One region of the Pseudomonas sp. Fl5BN2 genome, then DNA from elsewhere that is predicted to be linked to it. Evidence: riboswitches for the same ligand, from Rfam matches in the RefSeq annotation. Region 1 holds a riboswitch; each other region holds the start of a gene.
The links. Region 1 has a riboswitch for cobalamin ahead of cobO (cob(I)yrinic acid a,c-diamide adenosyltransferase). Riboswitches for the same ligand answer to the same signal wherever they lie in the genome.
Positions count from the first base shown of each region.

Region 1 (5,440 bases):
TGCTCGGCATAACAGGGTGATAACACGCCGACCTTGCCCGCTCGCCGCAAGCGCGGCAGCAACTGGATCGCCGCCTGGGAACCGGCCACCGGCAACACTTCGCTGGCACCGTAATAGGCACAGGCCGCCTGCTCCAGGCCGTCATCGGTCTCCGGCAGGCGTGCCCAGGCGCGCATGGGGATGGTCGGCAGAGGGAATGGCCAAGGTGCCAGTCCGCTGGACAGATCCAGCCAGGCCTCTTCGGCAATGCCGTATTCCTGGGCCGCCTTGCGCAACCGTCCGCCGTGTTCAAGCATAGAATTCAGCCCCCAGGCAAAGAACCAGCAGCCATAGCCACACGCCTCGCTGCACTAGTTGCCAGCCGCGATCAATCGAATTGGCGTCCGCCGGTTCGCCCTCGCCCAGCTGCGGACGTTGATGCAACTCACCGTGATAAATCGCCGCACCGCCCAGTTCCACACCCAGCGCGCCCGCTCCAGCCGCCATCACCGGACCGGCGTTGGGACTGTCCCAGGTCGGGCCCTGACGACGCCAGCACTTGAGTGCCAAGCGGGTCTTGCCCAGCAGGGCATAGGTCAGCGCCACCAGCCGTGCAGGGATGTAGTTGAGCAGATCGTCAATCCGTGCCGCCGCCCAACCGAAGCGCTCGAAACGCTCGTTACGATAGCCCCACATCGCATCCAGGGTGTTGCTCAGACGATAGAGCACCACACCCGGCACGCCGGCCACGGCAAACCAGAACAATGCGGCGAATACTGCATCACTGCCGTTCTCCAGCACCGATTCAGTGGCTGCGCGCGCCACTTCAGTCGCGTCCAGTTCACTGGTCTGGCGGCTCACCAGAAACCCTACCCGACGCCGTGCCTCTGGTAGATCGTCACTGCGCAATGCTTGAGCTACAGGCTCGACGTGCTCGCCGAGGCTACGCAGCCCCAAGGCACAATACAGCGCCAGGACTTCCACCAGCCAACCGATATAAGGCAGCCAGGAAAGTGCGGTTGCCAGCAGAGTCAAGGGCAGCACCGCAAGGACCCAGGCGGTGACGCCATGGCTGCGCCAGCCACGGCCGGCGGCATTGAAACGTTGCTCGATACGATCCGCCAGACGGCCGAACGCCACCAGCGGATGCCAGCGCTTGGGTTCGCCCAGCAGCGCATCCAGCGCTACCCCAGCGACACTCAGCAACGCCACACTCATTGACTCACTCCCCAGTAATTCTCATACAACAACTCACTTAATGGCCGCGGCTGTGCCCAGCCCTCCAACACCAGCATTGGTGCAGGGTAAAACTCGGTAACCGGCCCCAGGCACAACACCGCCAAGGGCTTGGCGCCAGCCGGCAACCCCAGCAGGTCGGCCAGGGCCTGCGGCTCGAACAGCGACACCCAGCCCATTCCCAGGCCTTCGCTACGCGCCGCCAGCCAGAGGTTCTGAATCGCACAGGACAGGGAGGCAAGGTCCATTTCCGGCAAGGTTCGACGACCAAAAACATGCCGCTCGCGTCCGTCCATCAATGCCGCGACCAGCACCTCGGCACAGTCATTGATACCTTCGACCTTGAGTTTCATGAACTCGTCGGAACGTTCGCCCAGCGCCTCGGCGGTGCGCACCCGCTCCTCTTCCACCAGTTGCTGGATCTGCCCCCGCAGCAGGCGATCGCTGATACGGATAAAACGCCAAGGCTGCATCAACCCCACACTGGGTGCCTGATGCGCCGCCTCCAGCAGACGCCTCAACAGCTCGGGCGCCACGCTGCCACCGGCAAAATGACGCATGTCGCGCCGCTCGGCGATGGCGCGATAGACCGCCTCGCGCTCCGCCGCAGAAAAACCCTTCTCACTCACCTGCCACACCCTCGACAACCACCGACGTGCCGACAACAGCGTCAATCCCATCCGGAACAAACAAAGCCGCCATCGCCGCCGGATTGGACGGGAAATAGAAGTGCACATAAGAAGCCGTCATCCGCCCATCGCGATACACCGCTTCCGCTCCCCGGCCGCCATTGGGGCTCACACCCCGGGCAATCGGCTCAAGCTCGGTACTGGTCAGGGAATGGTGATAGGTGTGGCCACGCAAGCTGCCCTCCGGCAACTCCACCGCCTGCAGGGCCAGGGCCGCCAGACGCTTCTGCATCACCGCCTCACCGGGCAGCAGCCCCAGCAGTTCGGCACGCCGGCCTTCGACATCGGTCAGGGAATCCAGCAGATACAACATGCCGCCGCACTCGGCGAGCAACGGCTTGCCGGCGCCATGGTGGGCGCGAATGGCGTCCAGCATCGAAGTGTTCTGCGCCAGCGCCTGATGGTGCAATTCGGGGTAACCACCGGGCAGGTACAGACTGTCTGCCTCGGGCAATTCTCGATCATGGATGGGCGAGAAGAAACTCAACTGCGCGCCCATTGCCCGCAACAGGTCCAGGCTCGCACCGTAGGTAAAGGCAAACGCCTCGTCGCGCGCCACGGCGATACGCACACCTTCCAGCAGCGGCTCGCACACTACTGGCGCTGGCGCGGCGAAATCCACCGCCGGCGGCAACGCCACTTCACAGCTACTGGCCAGGGCTTGGGCAGCGGCATCCAGACGCAGGTCCAAGTCGTTCAGCTCGCTGGCTTGCACCAGCCCCAGGTGGCGACTGGGCAGCTCGATACCGGTCTCCCGAGACAAAGCGCCATACCAACGCAAACCTTCGGTAAGGCTGCCCTCAAGCAACTGCGCATGACGCAGGGTACCGACGCGGTTGGCCAGCACCCCGGCGAACGGCAGGTCTGGCTGGTAGCGCGCCAGGCCCAAGGCCAGGGCGCCAAAGGTCTGGGCCATGGCAGTGCCATCGATCACCCCCAGCACCGGCACGCCAAAGTGCCGCGCCAAATCGGCGCTGGAGGGCGTGCCATCAAACAAGCCCATGACCCCTTCGATAAGGATCAGGTCGGCTTCGCCTGCAGCTTCCCAGAGCAGCCGACGACTTTCCTGCTCGCCCACCATCCACATGTCCAACTGATAGACCGGAGCACCGCTGGCACGCTCAAGAATCATCGGATCGAGAAAGTCCGGACCGCATTTGAATACCCGGACCTTGCGCCCCTGATTACGGTGAAGACGGGCAAGCGCTGCGGTCACGGTGGTCTTGCCCTGGCCGGAAGCCGGTGCGGCAATCAATACCGCCGGGCAATGACGAACATCGGTCATGAATTCACACTCACAGCTCAACACCTTTCTGTGCCTTGATACCGGCCTGGAAAGCATGCTTGACCACGCCCATCTCAGTAACGGTATCTGCCAGCTCGATCATCTCCGGCTTGGCCCCGCGCCCTGTCACCACTACGTGCTGCATCGGTGGACGGGCCTGCAGGTCACTGAGCACCTGATCCAAGTCCAGGTAGCCGTGCTTGAGAGCGATGTTCAACTCATCGAGTACCACCAGACCGATGCTCGGGTCGCTCAACAGCTCCTTGGATACCGCCCAGGCAGCCTCAGCCGCGGCGATGTCGCGCTGACGATCCTGGGTTTCCCAGGTAAAGCCCTCGCCCATCACATGAAAGCGTACCTGGTCCGGAAAACGCCGGAAAAACAGCTCTTCGCCAGTGCTGTTACGGCCTTTGATGAACTGCACCACACCGCAATTCATGCCGTGGCCCATGGACCGCGCCAGCATGCCAAAGGCCGAACTGCTCTTGCCTTTGCCATTGCCAGTCAACACCAGCAACAGGCCGCACTCATTGGGTGAGTTGGCAATGCGTTCGTCGATCACGGCTTTTTTTCGCAACATGCGCGCCAGATGGCGCTCGTCACGATCAGGGGAATCACTCATGGGGCAGCTCTCCGTTGGGGCTGGGGAACGGCGGGCAGGAAAAGAAATAGACGGCATAAGCCTGGCATCGCCCACCGTGATGCCGTTGGATGGATCAGGCCGGTCTCCGGGCTCATGAGGGGCATCACTGCCGGACTGCGCACCTTCCCATATCGTCACCGACACAGTGGCACCTGGCGCAGTCTTGACTCATCTACCGTTGCGGGGGCAGCGCCGGATTTGTCGCCGGCTCCATCGCTGGAACAGGCCCTGACCGGCTTCCCTGTTTCACTCTGTCGACCACCGGCCACAGAGCACCTGAAACAAGTCGCGAAGGTTAGAGGGTTGGGGGTGGAGCGTCAATTAAAGCCGGCCGTCGAGTCCACCAGAAAACTGCACTGCATCAACAAACTGACGCCAATCTTGTGCCACACTGATCACAGTGATATCAAATGGCCACAAATCACCCCCCCACTATCCTGCCAGACAACAATAAGGACGGACCCCGATGCAAGGCATGATCATCAGCAACCCGAAACTGGAATTCCTGCGCCCGATGCTGGAACGCTGGTTCGACTGCATTGACCGCTACAACACGATTCGCGGCGATAACGAAACGCCCTACTGGTTCGACGAGCGAGCCAACCTTGGACTGCTCTCCGCGGCCGCCTGGATGGCAGAGATGGTCAGCCTGGAACACAGCCCCAGCAAAAAGCAGCAGGAAGAAGGCGCCCGCAACGCTCGCACCGACCTGTATCTGGCCACCAAGGACGAACGCGCCTATATCCAGGCCACCCAGCGCTGGCCGCGGGTCAACAGCCTGCACTTGACCCAGGCCTTGCTGGACGCTGCCCTTGATGCGAAAAAGATCAGCTACGCCAGCGACCTGAAGCTTGGCTGCCTGTTCGTCGCTCCGCAAAAAGCCCAACACAGCGCCACCCCCGAAGAGCTCCAGGACATGCTCGACGAACTGCAAAAAGAACACTGCTGCGCGGTAGCCTGGTACTTCCCTTACGCCTATCGCAAGCTGCGCAACGAAGCCGGCAACTACCATCCCGGGATCGCGGTATTGTTCAAGGAGTCTCGCTGACCAGGTGGAACCATCGACTGGCTATGCTCCTCTATGACTACGATGTCCATGCACTCATAGGGAAATCAGCATGCTCAAACTTCGACACACCTTGCTTATCGCCATCGCCGCCGGCCTCAGCGCCTGCGGTGAGACCTCCAGCCTGCAGGTCTCGGACGGTACCGGACCGAACCCCAAACTGCCGGAACCCAACCCGACGCTGATCCCCACCGTCAACATCGCCCCGGCCATTGGCTGGCCTCAAGACGGAAAACCCGTGGCAGCGGCCGGCACCCAAGTCAATGCCTTCGCCGAGAACCTCGACCATCCGCGCTGGCTCTACGTATTGCCCAACGGCGATGTACTGGTGGCAGAAACCAATGCACCGCCCAAGCCGGACGACAGCCAGGGCATCCGTGGCTGGATTGCCAGCAAGGTGATGAGCCGCGCCGGCGCCGCCGCACCCAGCGCCAACCGCATCACTCTGCTGCGGGACCTGGATCACGACGGCGTGGCAGAAACCCGTACCGTGCTCCTGGAAAACCTCAACTCACCCTTTGGCATGACCCTGGTGGGCAATG
Region 1 is NZ_JAAARL010000006.1:70,523-75,962, forward strand. It holds gene cobD (threonine-phosphate decarboxylase CobD) at 1-296, opposite strand, end outside; gene cbiB (adenosylcobinamide-phosphate synthase CbiB) at 289-1,197, opposite strand; gene bluB (5,6-dimethylbenzimidazole synthase) at 1,194-1,844, opposite strand; gene GV819_RS10145 (cobyrinate a,c-diamide synthase) at 1,837-3,189, opposite strand; gene cobO (cob(I)yrinic acid a,c-diamide adenosyltransferase) at 3,200-3,811, opposite strand; cobalamin riboswitch at 3,892-4,127, opposite strand; gene GV819_RS10155 (hypothetical protein) at 4,299-4,880, shown strand; gene GV819_RS10160 (PQQ-dependent sugar dehydrogenase) at 4,951-5,440, shown strand, end outside.

Region 2 (5,440 bases), on a different contig from region 1:
CGAGCGCATCAACTACTACCTGCAAACCGAGATCAACCCGGGGCTGGCCAGCCACGGCGGCCAGGTCAGCCTGATCGACGTCGTCGAGGACGGCATTGCCGTTCTGCAGTTCGGTGGCGGTTGCCAGGGCTGCGGCCAGGCGGATGTGACCTTGAAGGAAGGCATCGAGCGCACCCTGCTCGAGCGTATTCCCGAGCTCAAGGGCGTCCGCGACGTCACCGACCACACGCAGAAAGAAAACGCCTACTACTAAGGCGTTCGCTGCGAGATAAAAAACGGCGCCCCGTGAGCGCCGTTTTTTTATGCCTGCTGTGCCCAACAAATCGGCCTAGGAGCCGGCTTGCCGGCGAAAGGGCCCTTGAGCCTTGTGCTGCCGGTGAGAACGCGTTCGCTAGCAAGCCAGCTCCTGCAGGGCGTTACCGGGAAGGCATCCAACCCTGTAGGAGCCGGCTTGCCGGCGAAAGGGCCCCTGAGACGTACGCCAATATCGAGATCGCCTTCGCTGGCAAGCCAGCTCCTACGGGAGGTCAGGTGGGCTCAGGGGCGATAGAGGTGCGCATGCCCGGCGCGGTACAGGGAGGATTCGCTAAATGCATCGGTGGCCAAGACCCGGCCCACCAGAATCAGTGCCGTACGCCGGAAGCCCTTGGCGGCGACCCTCTCGACAATGTCCGCGAGGGTGCCCAGCACCCAATCCTGGTCGGGCCAGGTAGCGCGGTGCACCACCGCAATCGGGCAGTCGGCGCCGTAGTGGGGCAGCAGTTCGGCAACGATCTTCTGCAGATGGTTGACCCCAAGATGAATCGCCATGGTCGCTCCATGGGCTGCGAGGCTGGCGAATTCTTCGCCGGCGGGCATCGCGGTCTTGTCGGCATAGCGGGTGAGAATCACGCTCTGAGACACGTCCGGCAATGTCAGCTCGGCCCCCAGCAGTGCGGCGCAGGCGGCGGTGGCGGTGACCCCGGGAATGACTTCGAAGGGAATGTCCAGCTCCCGCAGGTAACGGATCTGCTCGCCGATGGCGCCGTACAGGCTTGGGTCGCCGGAGTGCACCCGGGCCACATCCTGGCCTTGGGCGTGAGCCTCCTTGATCGCTTCGATGATCTGTTCAAGGTGCAGTTCGGCGCTGTTGATCAGTCGCTGCGCACAGTGGCCTTCGAGTACCGCCTCGGGCACCAGGGAGCCGGCATAGATGATCACCGGGCAGCGATGGATCAGACGCTGGCCCTTGACGGTGATCAGTTCCGGATCGCCGGGACCGGCACCGATGAAATAGACAGTCATGGCTGTGTCCTGTGAAAAAAGGGCGGGAGCACGGCTTCAGATGAAGATTGCTCATGATCAAGGGCGGGGATTATCGGGGATTTTACTGGCAAGCGGCCAATGCCAGGGTGGCCTGGGCGTATTTTTGTCGGGGGATCAACAGTTTGGCCGTGCCTGGATGCAGTTGTTCGGCCAGGGCCAGGGCTGCGCTTTCGGCAACGCCGTAGCAGCCGGTACGCTCGAAGGCGATCTGCGAACGATGGCTCAGGCGCAGGGCATAAGGTGCCAGTTGCGTGCTGCTGAAGCAGGTCAGCGGCAGTTCCAACTGTGCGGCCAGTTCCAGCAGGCCGGGCTCGGCCTGTTTCAGGTCGATGCTGGCCAGGGCGAGGACTTGCTGCGAGTCGATGCGATGGGCCTGCAGTACCTGATCGAGCAGCGCGCGCAGCGTGGTCGCCGGGCAGCCTTTCTGGCAACCCAGGCCGACCACCAGCAGGGTCGGCGCTGCGCGCATCTCGATCATGCCGAGTATTGATCCGTGTTCTTGCGCCGGAACAACCAGGCGCTGATCAGGCCCAGGGCCAGCCAGAACGCGGCGTTGGTCAATTGCGAGGCGATCTTGAACTGCGCCTCCAGGGCTTCTGGCGCGAGCATCGAGTGCACTTCAGGCTGGGGCGCACCGATCACGTGAGGCACGGCGATGATGGCCGCGCCCAACAGCTTCAGCAGCCAGTTCTGGGCAAACACGATCAGCGCGATACCGGCGGCGGTGGACGCGGCAGTGCCGACCCACCAGACCTGGCGCTGCACCAGATCGGCGGCGGCGGTCCCTGGCAACTCCGGTGGCAGGCCCAGGGTTGGCGCCAGGCAGAAGGTCGCGTAGCCGGCCAGGCCCCAGAGCAGCCCCTGGGATGTGCGGTTGGGCGCACGCAGGGTGTAGAGGCCGGCGAGCATCAGGGCGAAGCCGACGGCCACCACCAGGTTGCCACCGGTGGTGGACAGCACGCGCTGCCAGCCATCTTCCGGCTCCCAGGCTTGGGCATCGTGGGTGTGGCCGGCCATGGCGCCTTCGGCGTGTTCATGGACTTCGGCGGCTGGGGCCTTCTCAAAGGTTTCCGCCTGCAGGATCAACGGGGCGACCCAGAAGCTTTGCAGCAGGGTCAGCAGCAGGGCGGCCAGGAGCCCGGTGAAACCTGCGGTTTGCGCAATACGCTTGATCATTTCGGCAGGTCTCAGTGGCAAGGGAAAGCAGCGCTGTGACGGGTATCGTGAGCGGCGTTGTGCACCGCTTCGATATGCGAGAAACCGGCGAAATACACCAGGCAGGCACCGAGAATCGAGGCCCCGATGGCGGCCACCAGGCGCTGGCTCAGAGTGGCGGTGCTGCTGGCGGAATGGCTGCTGGTGCTGCTGATGATCGACATGGCGCTTCCCTTTGGAGTGTCAGCGGGGGAGTTGCGCAGCAAAACCCCGCGTGACAGCCACGCAGGGTTTGCAACAGCGCCCGCCCACCGCGGGTTTGTTATTTGTGTGTCGCGGGCCGGTCTCCGGGCTGGCGAGGGGCAGGGCCTGGGCCTTGCCTGCAAGTGTCGCCTTCCCATGCCCAGGGCACAGTGGATCTGACACTTCGCTCGCTTACCGTTGCGGGGGCAGCACCGGACTGGTCACGACTTTGGAGTAAAGCACGTGATTCACCGGTTTCCCGTTTCACCCTGTAAAGGGCACCCGTAACAAGTTGTGTAGGAGATCATGGGCGGGGGAGCGTCGTCAATTGCCAGTCTTTCTCAGTTGTGCCGCGGGTGCAGACACTGGCTGGCCAGCCAAAGGCGCCGGGAGATTGTCGACGCCAGCCAGTCGGCTCCTGCCATGCCCCGGCCCACAAGGGCCGCGGGTATTTGCCTGTGCATTGTCGATTGACCGCCCCCCGCGCTCTGCGTAGCCTTGCGCGTTCGAGGTTCTTCGGCCAGCGGTCGAAGCTAAGAAGGGAACGCGGTCGATGCCGCGGCTGCCCCCGCAACTGTGAAGGGTTTGATTGCTGCAAGGCCACTGCATGGGCGTTCTGGACGCTTGCGGGAAGGCGCAGCAAGCGTCGGTCGCCAGTCCAAGGACTGGCACCGGCAGACCCTCAGCCAGGAGACCTGCCTCGACCCAAGATTCTCACTACAACCGGGCGGGGTGATCCGGTGGCGAATTCTCCGCGCGCCCGATGCTGCGGTCCTCGTCCCGTATGCCCGCCACCTTTGCCAAGGGGCATCCGATGAAAACACTGGCCAAACTTCCTGTCACCATCGTCACCGGCTTCCTTGGTTCGGGTAAGACCACCTTGCTGCGGCACATGCTGGACAACGCCCAGGGTCGGCGCATTGCGGTGATCGTCAACGAGTTCGGCGAGCTGGGCATCGACGGCGAGATCCTCAAGCAGTGTGCCATCGGTTGCACCGAGGAAGAGGCCAGCGGCCGAGTCTACGAACTGGCCAACGGTTGCCTGTGCTGCACCGTGCAGGAAGAATTCTTCCCGGTCATGCGTGAACTGGTGGCGCGCCGTGGCGATCTGGACCACATCCTCATCGAAACCTCCGGCCTGGCCCTGCCCAAGCCCCTGGTACAAGCCTTCCAGTGGCCGGAAATCCGCAGTGCCTGCACCGTGGACGCGGTGATCACCGTGGTCGACAGCCCGGCCGTGGCCGCTGGCACCTTCGCCGCCTTCCCCGATCAAGTGGATGCCCAGCGCAAGCTGGACCCGAACCTGGACCACGAGTCGCCGCTGCATGAGCTGTTCGCCGACCAACTGTCCAGCGCCGACCTGGTGATCCTCAACAAGACCGACCTGATCAATCCTGAAGACCTGGCCCGGGTGCGCCTGGAAGTCGCTGAAGAGCTGCCGCCGGCGGTCAAGGTCATCGAAGCCAGCAGCGGCCGCCTGCCACTGGATGTGTTGTTGGGCCTGGGTGTTGGCTCCGAGGAGCACATCGACAGCCGCCACAGCCACCACGATCACCACCATGATGGCGACGACGATCATGACGACCACGATCACGATGCCTTCGACTCGATCTCCATCGAGCTGCCCCAGGCCGACGAAAGCCTGCTGCTGGATGCCCTGACCCAGCTGGTGGTCAAGCACGGCATCCTCCGGGTCAAAGGTTTTGCCGCGATCCCCAACAAGCCGATGCGCTTGCTGATCCAGGGTGTGGGCACGCGTTTCGACAAGCACTTCGATCGCAAGTGGGGTGCCGACGAAGCCCGGACCACGCGCCTGGTGCTGATCGGCCAGGAACTGGATGCCGTCCAGCTGGAAGCGCAACTGCGCGCTGCCCTTAGCGTCTAAGCCATGCACCTGCTCAGGACCCAGCCCGGCGGATTCGTCTCGGATGACAACATTGCCGACCTTGGCCAAACCCCCGCCGAGCTGGTGATCCTCTGCAGTGGCGATTCCAGTCTGGCGCTGCTGGCGGACGCCGCCGAGCAGCTGCCCGAGGATTTCCCCAGTTTCCGCCTGGCCAACCCGATGCAGGTGCAGAACCACGCCTCGGTGGACCTGTATGTCGAGCAGGTGCTGCAGCACGCCAAGATCATCCTGATTTCCCTGCATGGCGGCATCGCCTATTGGCGCTACGGCGTCGAGCGGTTGGTGGCGCTGTCCCAGCGCGGGGTGCAACTGATCCTGGTGCCGGGAGACGACCGCCCGGACCCGGAACTCAGCGACCTGAGCACGGTGCCGGCCATTGAGCGTGACCGCCTCTGGCATTACCTGCGCCAGGGCGGGCGCGACAATGCCTTGAATTTCTACCGTTGCCTGGCCAGCGGCCTGCCGGGGCGCGACTACTCCTGGAGCGAGCCGCAAAGCCTGCCACGCACGGCGATCTACCACCCGCACAAGAGCCACGCCACCCTGGACGACTGGCAAGCCGATTGGCAGCCCGGACACGCGGTGGCGGCGGTGCTGTTCTACCGCTCGCACCTGCAAGCGGCCAACACCGGCTTCATCGACCTGTTCTGCCAGCGCTTGCAGGCGGCGGGACTCAACCCTTTGCCGCTGGCCGTGGCCAGCCTCAAGGAAGCGGGCTGCCTGAGCCAGGTCGAGGAGTGGCTGGATCAAGCCGCTGCCGGGGTGATCCTCAACACCACCGGCTTTGCCCAGTCCAGCCCCGAAGCCCCGCACCTGCGGCCGTTCCGGCGC
Region 2 is NZ_JAAARL010000014.1:89,180-94,619, reverse strand. It holds gene nfuA (Fe-S biogenesis protein NfuA) at 1-253, shown strand, start outside; gene cobM (precorrin-4 C(11)-methyltransferase) at 538-1,284, opposite strand; gene GV819_RS20120 (cobalamin biosynthesis protein) at 1,367-1,783, opposite strand; gene GV819_RS20115 (CbtA family protein) at 1,780-2,481, opposite strand; gene GV819_RS20110 (CbtB domain-containing protein) at 2,493-2,684, opposite strand; cobalamin riboswitch at 2,782-3,004, opposite strand; cobalamin riboswitch at 3,196-3,420, shown strand; gene cobW (cobalamin biosynthesis protein CobW) at 3,518-4,588, shown strand; gene cobN (cobaltochelatase subunit CobN) at 4,592-5,440, shown strand, end outside.
Region 2: it holds a riboswitch for cobalamin, as region 1 does, so the genes downstream of both, cobW (cobalamin biosynthesis protein CobW) here and cobO (cob(I)yrinic acid a,c-diamide adenosyltransferase) in region 1, are expected to answer to the same signal.

Region 3 (5,440 bases), on a different contig from region 1:
GATGCCGGCGACCACAGGGCGTCAGCCAGGAGCAGCACATCCGGGTCATTGACCAGCAGGGTCTCGCTGTCCACAACCAAGCGCGGGCGGTCGATGGCAGCAAAGCTGTTACGTGCCCCGGCGGCGTGCAGCAGCACGCCGACAAAACCGCGCTGGCCCTGGCTGGCCAGGCCGTTGACTTCACTGTCCAGGTAGAACACCGCTGGCGTTTCGCGCCCGCGGTACAAGGCCGCTGCGGCATCGAGGTCAGCGTCCATCCCGGCGATCAGCTGCCGCGCTTGCTGTTCCTTGTGCAACAGCCGGCCGAGGGTCAACAGGTCGCGGCGGATCTGCCCGAAGTAATCCTCGTCGTGCCCGGCGCAGGCCGACTCCAGCAGGTAGCTGCCGATGCCGATGGCCCCCAGGCGCTCCCGGGAACTGAAGTTGTCGGGAAACGCCGAAGCGAAGCCGCCCACCACCAGGTCGGGTTTCAGGCTGTAGAGCACTTCCGCCGAAGGGTACTGCCGGGAGATCACCGGCACGCCGTGGTAGTGCCCCTGCGCCTGGGCCAGGCCATCGTCATCCAGATAGGCGACGCCGATCATCGACGGCCCGGCGCCCAGGGCCAGCAGCAGGTCGGCACTGTGCTGGTTGAGGGCGACAATGCGTTGCGCGGGGTGTTCCAGGCGCCAGGTCTTGCCGCAGTTCTCATAGCTGTCCGCCAGGGCCGGCAATGCCGCCAGCCAGAGCAGGGCGCCGAGGATCAGCCTAAGCATCTGCCGACCCTCCCGCAGGCCCGGAAATCAGCAGGTCGCGTACCGGCTCGCCCTCCACCAGGTGCCCCTGTACCAGTTGCAGCACCTGGCTGTCGTTGCTGACCCGGTACCAGCAGCCATCCGGGTGCACGGTCAGTACCGGCCCCAGGTTGCAGGGGAACTGGCAGGCGGTGCGGGTCAGCAGCACGCCACCGGGTTTTTCCATGCGCTCCAGGCGCAGCAGTTCGCGGCGCAGGGTCTTCCACAGGGGCAGGGCGCCGCGCCGTACGCAGCGTGGCCCGGTGCAGAGAAACACCTGGCGGGCGTGGGGCGGCACCCGCGACCAGTCGGGGTCACTGGCCACGGCATTGACGTTGTCGCAGGGCAGGTGCCGCTCGCGCTGAGCGATGCTGGCGCAGGCCAGGGCCGCGTCCAGGCCACGACGGCCCAGGGCCTGAGCAGTGATCCAGAGCTTCGGCGCCTGGGGGTGAGCCCGGGCCAAGTGCCCCAGTTCATCGCGTAGCCAGTCCAGGTAGGCGCTGTCGGAGCTGGGCTCCAGGTCCACCACCAGCAGCGCCGCGCCGTCCATGGGCAAGGGTTCGCCCAGGGCGGCCCAGAGGCTGTCGAAACCGTCCAGGGTGTCGATCACCCGGGTGCTCGCGTCATCGCCGCGCTGGGCCTTGAGCTCCTTGCCAAAGGCTTCGCCGAGGGCGCCGCCGTGCAGGCCGGGGCCGACGAACAGCACCCGTTGATAATCCTCGCGCATGTCAGTCGGCCTCAGAAGCGGTAGGTGTAGCGCACTTCGCTGGTGAAGGGCCGTCCGAGGTTGTCCACCCGAGGGGCATTGCTGGCGATACTGGTGCTGTAGTCGCGGTCGAACAGGTTCTCTACCAACAGGCTCAGGCGATGTTGCTGGGCTGCGTCGAGGTAGCGATAGGCATCGGCGTCCACCACCGAGTAGTGGCCGTAGTCGACCTTCTTCGAACTGTCGATCTGGCCGATGTAGCGGATCGCCCCGCCAACGCCCCACATCCGATCCACCGACTCGTAGCCCAGCCGTGAGCGGGCGAAGAAGCCGGGGATATTGCTCAGGGTCACGCCATTGCGTGCTTCCACCAGGTTGCGCGTCATGTCCGCCGAGAGGTTCCACTGCGGGCTGAACTGCCAGCGGCCATCGACTTCGACACCGCGGACCCTGATCCGCCCCTCGCCATTGACCCAGTTGATGTCATCCAGGGCGATCAGGTCGTCGATCTTGCGCTGGAAGGCGGTGATGCTGGCGTTGAAGTCACCGGCCAGCAGGCGGCCCTTGTAGTCCAGGCCCAGCTCGGCATTCACGCTCTTTTCCGGCTTGAGGTTGCGGTTGCCTTTCTCGTCCTCTTCGTTGGCGAACAGCTGCTCGGCGTTGGGCAACTTGAAGGCGCTGCCGTACTGGCCACGCAGTTGCCAGTTGGCATTGAGGTCATACAGCGAGGTGAGCATGCCGACCGTGGCGCTTTCACCGCCGCTGATCTGCTCGTGGCGCACGCCGATGCTCGGGTGCCAGTCGGGCAGGGCCTCGATCACCGGGCGCAGTTGGGCGTAGAGGGCATTGGCCTGGGCCTGGTTGTCGTCGATCTTCAGTACATCGTCCTGGCCCTTGAACCACTGGTTGTCGCTGCCGAACACCAGCACGTGGCCGCCGTCCAGCTCGGCCTTGCCTTCGGCCTGCAGGCCCCAGTCGGTGAAGCCCCAGTAGTCGTTGTGATTGATGACCTTGGTGCCGCCGGCTGGGGTGCTGTTGATCCGCGTATAGCGGGTGTCCCAGTCGTTGACGTGGCCCTTGACGAAGTAGCTGAAGCGTTCGCCCAGGCGTTGCTCGAAGGTCGCCGTGGCGATCTGCTGGATGCGGTCGTTGGTGGTCTTCTTGTTGTCCAGCGGCCGGGCGAAATCCAGGTTGGCGTCGCTGTATTGGTAGAACAGTTCCAGCCGCGAGTCGTCGGCAAACCCCTGGATCGCCTTGGCGCCGAAGGTGCTCACTTCATAGGCGCGTTTCTTGTCGCGGGTGCTGGGGCTGTAGGCGCTGTTGCGAAACGGCTGGTAGCCGTCGGAAACGTTGTGGCTGACGTAGGCCAGCAGCCCGAGGTCGCCGAAACCGTTGCTGACGATCCGTTCCACCCGGGCATCGCCGCTCTTGCCCATGAAGCTGTCCAGGCCCAGGTTGACCTCGCCCGAGGCTTCGCGGGTCTGCGGGCTGCGGGTGACGATGTTGATCACCCCGGACACGGCCTGGGTGCCGAACAGCAGGCTCTGGCCGCCCTTGAGCACCTCGATGCGTTCAATCGCGTTGGCTGGCAGGGTGTCCAGGTACAGGCCGCCGTACAGGCGGTTGTTCAGGCGCACGCCGTCCAGCAGGATCAGCGTGTCGTCGTTGCGCCCGCCGAGCAGGGAATAGGTGCCGTAGTCGAAGGGGCCGTTTTTCGGTGCGACGTAAAGGCCGGGTACGTACATCTGCAGGACCCGGGTGATGTCGCTGCTGGGGCCGGCGCGCTCGATCTGCTGGCGGTCGATGATCTCGACCTTGCTGCCGAATTTCGCCATTTCGGCGACCGTGGTGGACTCCACCGAAGGGGCGGAAATCCATTGTTGGTCGAGCTTCAGGGACCCGTCATCGGCCAGCAGCAGGGGGCTGAACAGGCAGCCGAGCAGGGCACCGCTCAAGGAGCGGCGAGGCGCACGCCAGTCGCATGCAAGGAAAGGTTGGGGTGTTGTTGTCATTGTTGGTCTTCTCGAAAGTGTCTTCGGGAAGCACGCAGGAGAAGGTAGCGGGCACGCGCACGCGGCCATACCGGCCCATGCCCGCCCACCGCAGGATTGCCAAACACAAGCTTCAGGCCGGTCTCCGGGCTCACGAGGCTCGCGGCATTCGCCTTCCCATACCTGAGTACAGTGGCTGTTGAATGCAGCACTCGTTTACCGTTGCGGGGGCAGCACCGGACTAGCCCTGGAAGGGCGCACCGGTTTCCCGTTTCACCTCATGCACGGCGGCATGAGGCACCTGAAACTGAGCGGCATATGAACATTCGTCCTGGCGTTCGTCAACGGTGCGGGCGCTTTCAGGCGTTACCGGGATGCAGGGCTGCTGGCGACCGGGTCAGGGCTTGGCGCTCAGAAGCATTTCTGGCAGGGCGGTGCGGGTGGCGCGCCAGTCGCTGGCGCTGGAGGGCAGGTGGATCTGTGACTGCGCCAGGGCGCGCGAGGGGCAGGCCAGCAGCGGTACTGCGCGCACCGAGTCGCCCGGTTGCAATTGCAGGCGCTTGGCGGCCAGCCGGTCCACCAGCAGGCTGCCGGCCACCACGCGCCCGGGGGCGGCGGTGATACGGCAGTTTTCCAGGCGCCGGTTGTGTATCAGCCACACCGGAGCCTGCTCATCCGGGGTGCCCACCATCAGTGGCAGGGTCTGGCTTTCGCGCACGCTGCGGATCTTCGCCACCTCGGCCTCGATCAGCGGGCCACCGTCGAAAATATCGATGCAGCCCTGATGATTGAAACCTTCGTCACGGAGGATATTCACCGCCTGCTCGGTGCTCGCGTGAGCCTGGCCGATGGCCGCCTGGGCCTCGGCGGTCAGCAGGCAGGTGTACAGCGGCTGGCGCGGCATCAGCTCGCCGATGAAGGCTTTGCCGCCGTGGCTGGAGAGGCGGTTGGCCTGGTGGAAATCCATCTTGAAAAAATGCCGGCCCAGGCTGTCCCAGAAGGGTGAGTGACCCTGGCTGTCGAGCTGGCCGCGCAGCTCGGCCACCAGTTTGTCGCCGAACCGTGCTGGGTGTTCGGCGACGAACAGCAGGCGTGCGGTGGACAGCAGGCGGCCGGTATAGCCCTGGCGATGGTCACGGCGCAGGAACAGCGAACAGAGCAGGGATTGCCCGGTCATCTCGTTGCACAGGAACAGGGTCGGTACCTGCCGGTCGGCGCCCAGCCCCGGGGCACTGCCACAGGTCAGGCCCAGTCGGTAGTTGTAGCAGGGCTCGCGCAGGCCGATGGCGCCGCTCAGGCCGCAGACCCCGATCACCTGCTGGTCGTCGTCCTCCAGCACGAACAGGTAGTCGGCATCGGCTCGTTCTACCTGGCCGGCAAAGGTTCGTTGCGCCCAGCGGACCCGGTGCGCCAGGCGCTCGGGGTCGGTCGAGAGGTTGTTCAGGTCACGACAGCTGCCTTCCAGCAGGGCCAGCACCGCCGGCAGATCGGTGACGCGGATCGGACGGACGATCATTGGTGGCCTCCATGCCATGGTTGCGGACCATCAAGGCACGCAGGGGAATGCGGCCGCCGGTTCATAACGCGACACCCCGCAGCAGGTCGCCCGGTTGCAGTTGCAGGGCGTTGAGCATCGCCGAGTCCAGGCCGGCGACGTCGCCGGGGGCTTCGTCGAGGGCGGCAACGATGGCGCGAAATCCCTGCAGTCGCTCATTGCTCAGCAGCCAGAGTTGGCCCTGGCCGCTCTGCGGGCTCAGGTAGCAGGTGGCGACCCGGCTCTGGATGATCGAGCGTAGCTGGTTATTGCGCGCCTGCAGGGTCGGCCCGGCATCGAACAGGTCGACATACTGGGTTGCCGCAAATCCCTCGTCGACAAGGATCTCGCAGGCTTCCCGGGCATCGGGGTGGATCTGGCCGATGCAGTCCTGGGCAGACGACGGCAGCATCGGGATGTACAGCGGGTACTGGGG
Region 3 is NZ_JAAARL010000036.1:11,371-16,810, forward strand. It holds gene GV819_RS31065 (ABC transporter substrate-binding protein) at 1-755, opposite strand, end outside; gene GV819_RS31070 ((2Fe-2S) ferredoxin domain-containing protein) at 748-1,500, opposite strand; gene GV819_RS31075 (TonB-dependent receptor plug domain-containing protein) at 1,512-3,560, opposite strand; cobalamin riboswitch at 3,590-3,790, opposite strand; gene GV819_RS31080 (arginine N-succinyltransferase) at 3,868-4,986, opposite strand; gene GV819_RS31085 (arginine N-succinyltransferase) at 5,048-5,440, opposite strand, start outside.
Region 3: it holds a riboswitch for cobalamin, as region 1 does, so the genes downstream of both, GV819_RS31075 (TonB-dependent receptor plug domain-containing protein) here and cobO (cob(I)yrinic acid a,c-diamide adenosyltransferase) in region 1, are expected to answer to the same signal.